Sorangium aterium: one gene and its partner. The main gene of each other region encodes a partner of the protein of the gene in region 2 in a complex. Links are inferred from orthologs where the notes say so. Each region holds a gene or a part of one and is shown on either strand. Other genes may lie near its edges.

What was found. The genes of interacting proteins can lie anywhere in the genome.
Region 1: the proteins of tsaE (region 2) and tsaD are in contact, whole or in part, in a crystal structure (PDB 6N9A), measured with the Thermotoga maritima proteins. The link is inferred for Sorangium aterium from one-to-one orthologs. Residues at the interface, in WP_004082108.1 of Thermotoga maritima: Leu37, Gly38, Lys46, Lys57, Val59, Lys60, Ser61, Thr63, Phe64, Thr65, Leu66, Met67, Val69, Pro71, Tyr82, Arg83, Leu84, Asp86, Asp88, Phe89, Asp93, Ile128, Asp130, Glu131, Arg134; in WP_004082750.1 of Thermotoga maritima: Cys10, Asp11, Arg49, His50, Leu82, Gly84, Gly135, Gly136, Glu154, Thr155, Leu156, Asp157, Asp158, Ser159, Glu162, Asp165, Lys166, Arg169, Leu170, Tyr175, Lys213, Thr214, Leu217, Tyr218, Gln221, Arg222, Asn324.

Annotation. Positions count from the first base shown.
Region 1 is NZ_JAQNDK010000004.1:1,166,483-1,169,549, forward strand. The notes cover bases 46-3,044. They hold tsaD (tRNA (adenosine(37)-N6)-threonylcarbamoyltransferase complex transferase subunit TsaD), read right to left. Parts: upstream 2,081-3,044; coding sequence 1,010-2,080; downstream 46-1,009. Other genes in these bases: POL72_RS35820 (hypothetical protein), read right to left, coding at 46-733; POL72_RS35830 (hypothetical protein), read right to left, coding at 2,068-2,658; POL72_RS35835 (HEAT repeat domain-containing protein), read right to left, coding at 2,655-3,044. In the rest of the region: more of POL72_RS35820, read right to left, coding at 1-45; more of POL72_RS35835, read right to left, coding at 3,045-3,067.
Region 2 is NZ_JAQNDK010000005.1:26,470-29,317, reverse strand. The notes cover bases 51-2,830. They hold tsaE (tRNA (adenosine(37)-N6)-threonylcarbamoyltransferase complex ATPase subunit type 1 TsaE), read right to left. Parts: upstream 1,827-2,830; coding sequence 1,275-1,826; downstream 51-1,274. Other genes in these bases: POL72_RS38440 (hypothetical protein), read right to left, coding at 1,830-2,830; POL72_RS38450 (MlaE family ABC transporter permease), read right to left, coding at 287-1,087; POL72_RS38455 (hypothetical protein), read left to right, coding at 51-231. Outside these bases: more of POL72_RS38455, read left to right, coding at 1-50; more of POL72_RS38440, read right to left, coding at 2,831-2,848. UniProt on the Escherichia coli protein: Required for the formation of a threonylcarbamoyl group on adenosine at position 37 (t(6)A37) in tRNAs that read codons beginning with adenine.

The DNA.
Region 1 (3,067 bases), on a different replicon or contig from region 2:
CCGGCGTCCCGGAGAGAACATCGGACTTGTTGATGAAGAGCACGACCGCCTTGCACGAGGCCAGCGTCTTCGGGCTGAAGAAGAACTGCAGCGACTGCGGCTGAAACTCCCGGAGCTGCTCCTGGATCCTCGCCGGCTCGATCTTCTGACCGTCCTTGCCCGCCAGATCCACGACCATCAGGAGCCCATGGATCTCCTCCATGATGAGCTCCTGCTGCGCGTCCACGATGTGCTCGCCGCCCCAGTCGCCGATCTCGAACACGTGCTCTGTCAGCACCTCTTTCGTGAGGACGTGGCTGACAGTCCGCTCGTAACGCTCGATCTTCGTCCCCTGCAGCGTGCCCAGATCCACGAGGGGATTCGCCCACTTGAGCGTGAGCGACGTCTTGCCGGTCCACTTGATGCCGAGCGTCAGGATCTTGTACCGCTTCTGCGTGATCTTCGGCCGGCTCTCGAGCTCGCTCTTGTACCAGTCGATCTCCTTCTGCTGGGCATCGAGCCAGTCGACCTTCTGGCGATCGTCGTTCCTCGCGAGCTCGAGCGCCTGCTGGAGCTGCCCGTACTGCGCCCTCATCTGATCGAGCTGGCCCTTGGCCTGCCGGAGCGCCTCGATGTGCTGGTTCGCGTCCTGGAGCTGCCGCTTCAGCTGCGTGGCCTGCATCAGCAGGAACACGGCGCCTGCGCCGCACGCCACCGCAATCAACCCGAGCACTATCGGTAGAACAACCTGCATGGCTTACAATCCTCGCGCCCCGCCGGGCGGGCTATCCCACCCTTGTCCTGTCCCGCGCGGCCGGAAGAACGACGAGCGCGGGCCGGCCTGGATCCTGAGAACGCATCAGACCACGGCTCGCCGCAGCGTACAAGTCCGAGGTAATCCCCAGCACGAGCCATTACTTCATCGTCCGCCATCGTCCGCCATCGTCCGCCACCGGACGTCATGTCCCCACGCACACAGGGCCCGCGTCCTCCGCGCCCTCGCGCCGCTCCCGCTACGGGCCTGTCCCGATCACCTCGCGCCACCGCCCTTGCGGGTCACCCGCGGCAGCGCCGTCCTCGTCTCGGGCGCGAGATCCAGCGTGTCCCGCTCCCCGGCCGCGAGCCGCAGCGCGCCCGCATACGCGATCATCGCCCCATTGTCCGTGCAGCTCGCGAGCGGCGGCACGAACAGCGCGAGGCCCCGACGCTCGCACGCCGCGGCCATCTTCGCGCGGAGCCCCTGGTTCGCAGCGACCCCACCGCCGAGGACCACCCGCTCGATCCCCTCGGCCCGGGCGGCCCGCACGGTCTTCTGCACGAGCGCGTCGACCACCGCCCCCTGGAACGCCGCGCACAGGTCGCGGAGCGCCTGCCCCTCCGGCCGCCCCCGCTTCGCCACGTGGCGCGCGACCGCGCTCTTGATGCCCGAGAAGCTGAACTCGAGCGACTCCTTGCGCGCCATCAGCGCCGGCACCGCGTCCGCCGCGGCCGCCGCGTCTCCCCCGGCCGCGAGCCGATCGACCACCGGCCCGCCCGGGTACCCGAGGCCGAGCAGCTTCGCCACCTTGTCGAACGCCTCGCCCGCCGCGTCGTCGCGCGTCGCGCCGAGCTCCCGGATCGCGCCGATCGCCGGGCCGTCCACCCGGTAGATCGCCGTGTGCCCGCCCGAGGCGAGCAGCGCCACGTAGGGGAACGACGGCCGCTCATGCTCGTCGCCGAGAGGCGCGCCGCCCCGCCGCAGGAACACCGCGAGCAGGTGCCCCACGAGGTGATCGACGCCCACGAGCGGCTTGCCCGCGGCCCACGCGAGCCCCTTCGCGGCCTGCAGGCCGACGAGCAGCGCCCCGGCGAGCCCCGGCCGCGACGTCACCGCCACGCCGTCGAGATCCGCCGCCGAGACGCCCGCGCGCGAGAGCGCCTCGCGCACCACCGGGACCACCGCGCGCGCGTGATCGCGCGCCGCGACCTCCGGCACGACGCCCCCGTAAGGCGCGTGCAGCGCCACCTGGCTGCGCACCACGTCGGAGAGGACGTCGCCTCCCTCGGTGACCACCGCCGCCGCCGTCTCATCACACGATGTCTCGATGCCTAGAACCCGCATGTCCCTGTCCGCCGCGTCAGCCTGAAATTGCCAAACACCTGCCGCTGCCCCGCCGCCTCTGCCTCGCTCGACGCGAGCGGCGCCCGGCCCGGCCGGAGCAGGCGCACCTCGACCGACTCGTCCGTGCGCAGCGATAGCACCGCGAGCAGCGGCTCCGCCTCTGGCTCCGCCGCGTCGACCGCGTAGATAGCGTTGCGCTCCCGGCCCTCCCCGAACTCCAGCCGCGACAGCGGATCGTGGGAGAGCGCGCCGATCGGCCGCAGCGGCGCGCCGTCGAGGAGGCGCCGCTCGGCCGTGGCCCCGTCGGGCGCCTCGTAGGTCCACAGCGCGCCCGGCGGCTCTGGCCCGTCGAGCGCGTCCGCGTCGAGCGTGAGCCGCATCTGCACCCGCGGGCTCAGGCCGGTGCGGAACGCGCCGCCCAGCGTGATCGCGCCGCAGTACGCCTCCCCGTCGGCCGTCGAGAACCGGCTCAGGTCGTCGCAGCCGGCCGCCCCGCCGGCGCTCATCGCGCCGGCGAGGGCGAGCAGCGCGAGCCGCAGCGCGACGCGCCGCGGCCCGGGCGGAGCGGCGCGGCTCAAGGCGCGGCGCTCCGCATCAGCTCGGCCGCGGTCTGGCGGACGCGCGGCTCGGGATCGCTCGCCGCGAGCTGCCGGAGCACCGGCGCCGCCGCCGCGCGGTCCGCGGAGGCCAGGGCGCGGGCCGCCGCCTCGCGCACGAGGGCATACGCGTCGGCGCGGGCCGCCTCGCCGAGCGTCTCCGCGACCTGGCTCGGCCTGCCGCCGCCCGCGCCCCCGCCCGGCGCGCCGAGCCGACCCAGCGCCTCCGCCGCGCGCACGCGCAGCGGCCAGCTCGACGAGGACCGCAGGAGCTCCGAGACGGCCGCGATCGTCGGCCCGTGCCGGACCGCGCCGAGCGCCGAGAGCGCCGCGCGCCGCACGCTCTCCTCGGGATCGCCGAGCGCGTCGACCACCGCGGCCTGCGCCTCCG
Region 2 (2,848 bases):
ATGGTGGAGGACGAGATCGCGCGCGCCGGGCTCGACGCGGCCGCGGCGATGGCGGCCGGCGCAGAGGAGGTGACGCTCCCCCTGCACGGGCCTGCGCGGCGCGCGCGAATGCGTGCGTTCGAGATGCAGGTGTGGTCGATTCACCCGCTCGACGCGCCGAGCGAAGGGCCGTGGCCGACGCGCCCGATCGAGGTGCCGGCCGAGGACGTGTGGGTGCCAGTGGAGGGCTGAATTCGCGTATCAGCGGTTCAGTCGACGTGATGTAGAGAAGGTCCGCCGCTGCGGCTCACATGTCGAGCAAGAGCTGCGTCAGGATGTAGTTCGTGACGAGCACGGTGACGCAGCTCTCGACGACCGCGCGCGTGGTCGCGACGCCGACGCCGCGCGCGCCGCCGGAGGCGTAGAAGCCGTGGCGGCACGAGATCGACGAGACGATGAAGCCGAAGACGCACGCCTTGATGAGCCCCATGGAGATGTCCTTGGGGAGGGCGAAGTCGCGGATGCTCTGGAAGAACGCGCCCGCGTCGCCGCCGAGCCAGAGCACGGCCACGAGGTACGAGCCGCACATGCCGACGCTCGTGTACAGGATGCAGAGCAGCGGCAGCATCACCGTCGCGGCGAAGAGCCGCGGCGAGAGCAGGTACTGCACGGGGCTCACGCCCATCGTCGCGATGGCGTCGATCTGCTCGGTGACGCGCATGTTGCCGAGCTCCGCGGCCATGGCGCTGCCGGCGCGGGCGGTGACCATGATCGCGGAGAAGACCGGCGCGAGCTCGCGGGCCAGCGAGACCGCGACGAGGCCGCCGACGCGGCCCTCGGCGCTGAACGCGCGCAGCGCGTAGGACGTCTGCAGCGTCACGACCATGCCGCTGAAGACGCCGGTCAGGCCGACGATGAAGACCGACTGCGCGCCCATGAAGTCCATCGCCGCGAGGAACTGGGCGGGGCGGAACGGCGGGCGCACGAGCCAGACGATCGTCTGGAAGGTGAGCGTGACGATGTTGCCGATGTTGTCGAGGAACGCGAGGACCGGCTCCAGCGCCCTGTTGAGCAGCTGGCCGTGGCTGGTCTCAGCGCCTTCTTTCACGGTGCGCTCTTGTACCACGCAACGCCGCCGCGCACGGGATCGGGCTCGCGATGGCCCTGCGCGCCCGCTCGTACGCGCTGCGACGTGCGCTTCGCGCCAGCGCGTGGATCGAGGCGCCGGTCGAGCCCGCCCGAAGGTGCAGCGGTCCCCCGCCCGCCCTCGCCAGGCTCCGGCCGCTCGACGCGCTTCACGCAGCGCCCGGCCCGGCTCCCCGCGATCCAACGGAGCCGCGCCGCAGCTCGTCATCCACCGCGGCGAGCACCTCGCCGCTCCGCGCGCCGGTCGCCCTGATCTCGGCGGCACGGCCGGGCGCGGCCGGATCCTCCGGCGCGGCGAGGCGGATCAGGAGCGCGTCGCCCCCGAGCGCCTCCACGAACGGCTCGCCCCACTCCACCACGACGAGCGCGCCCTCGGCGCGGCGCTCGCGCAGCCCGAGCTGGGCGAGCTCCGCGGCGGCGTCGTCGCGCGCGTCCTCCGCGGAGGACGCGCCCCCGAGGCGGTAGGCGTCGGCGTGCGCGATGGGGACCCGGCCCTCGTGCTCGTGGACCAGCGTGAACGTCGGGCTGGTGATCGGGAGCGCCGGCGGGACGCCGAGCGCCCGGCAGAGGGCGCGGGCGAAGAACGTCTTCCCGGCGCCGAGATCGCCGGCGAGGACGACCAGATCGCCGCCCGCGAGGCGCCCGGCGAGCGCTCGCGCCAGGCGGATGGTGCTGCGGCGGCTCGGCAGCTCGATGCGCATGCGTCAGAACCGGGCCCCGGCGCCGAGCGTCGCGCCGACGAGCAACAGGGAGCCGCCCCCCGTGGGAACCCACCGGAGGTTGCCGAGCTGGGCCTCGAGCTGCACCGAGGGGCTCAGCGCGAGCGCGACGTCGAGCGACGCCCCGAGCACCGGGTGGACCTCGAGGTCGCCGTGGTACGTCGTGAGATCGGGGCCCACGGCGCCGGCGCCGGACCTGAAGAACGCGCCCGCGCGGAGCGACGGGCCGAGGTGGAGCGGGAACGCGCGCCACGCGCCCTCGTGCGGCGTCAGGCTGGGCGTCAGCAGCAGGCGCGCGCCGCCCTCGATCCAGGCGGCGAACGGGCCGGCCAGGTTGCCGCCGCCGCCGGCGAACAGCTCGAGCCCGCGGTCGCCGGGCGCGTAGGCCACGCGCGCCTCCCCGACCAGCGAGGCCGCGCTGCCGCTCGCGCCCGGGAGGCGCGCCGCCGCGACGGCCAGCCCGAGCGACCCGGACACGGCGACCCGGCGCCCGCCCGTGTACGCGGGCCACACGCGCTCCGGCCCGAGCGGATACGCCATCAGCACCTCCTTCGCGGGCGGCGCGGGCGGCGGCGCGGGCACCGGGGGCAGCACGATCGTCCCTCCCGCGGCCGGAGGCGGGGGCGCGCTCGCCGGAGCGGAGCGCGCGGCGCGCTCCCAGGGGAGCTCGCCGACGCCGATGCCCTCCGGGCGGAGCAGGACCGCCAGCATCTCCTGCGTCTGCCGGGCCTCTTTACCCCGGTCGACCTCCCTGGCGACCGACTCGACCCGGCCCGTCGAGGCGAGGTACGCGGTGAGCTCGATCCGGGTGGTCGTGACCGCAGGATCGACGGTGCCGGTCAGGACCCAGTCCGCGCCCGTCCGCGCGCTCACGGCGCGGTACTCGTCCGCGCTGTCGGCGACGCCATCGGCGACGTCCTTGAGCGCGGCCGCGACCGCGCCGTCCGGCGCCGTGGTGTGGCCGAGGGCGGCGAGCCCGCGCGCGACCTCGGCCTGGGCGGCGC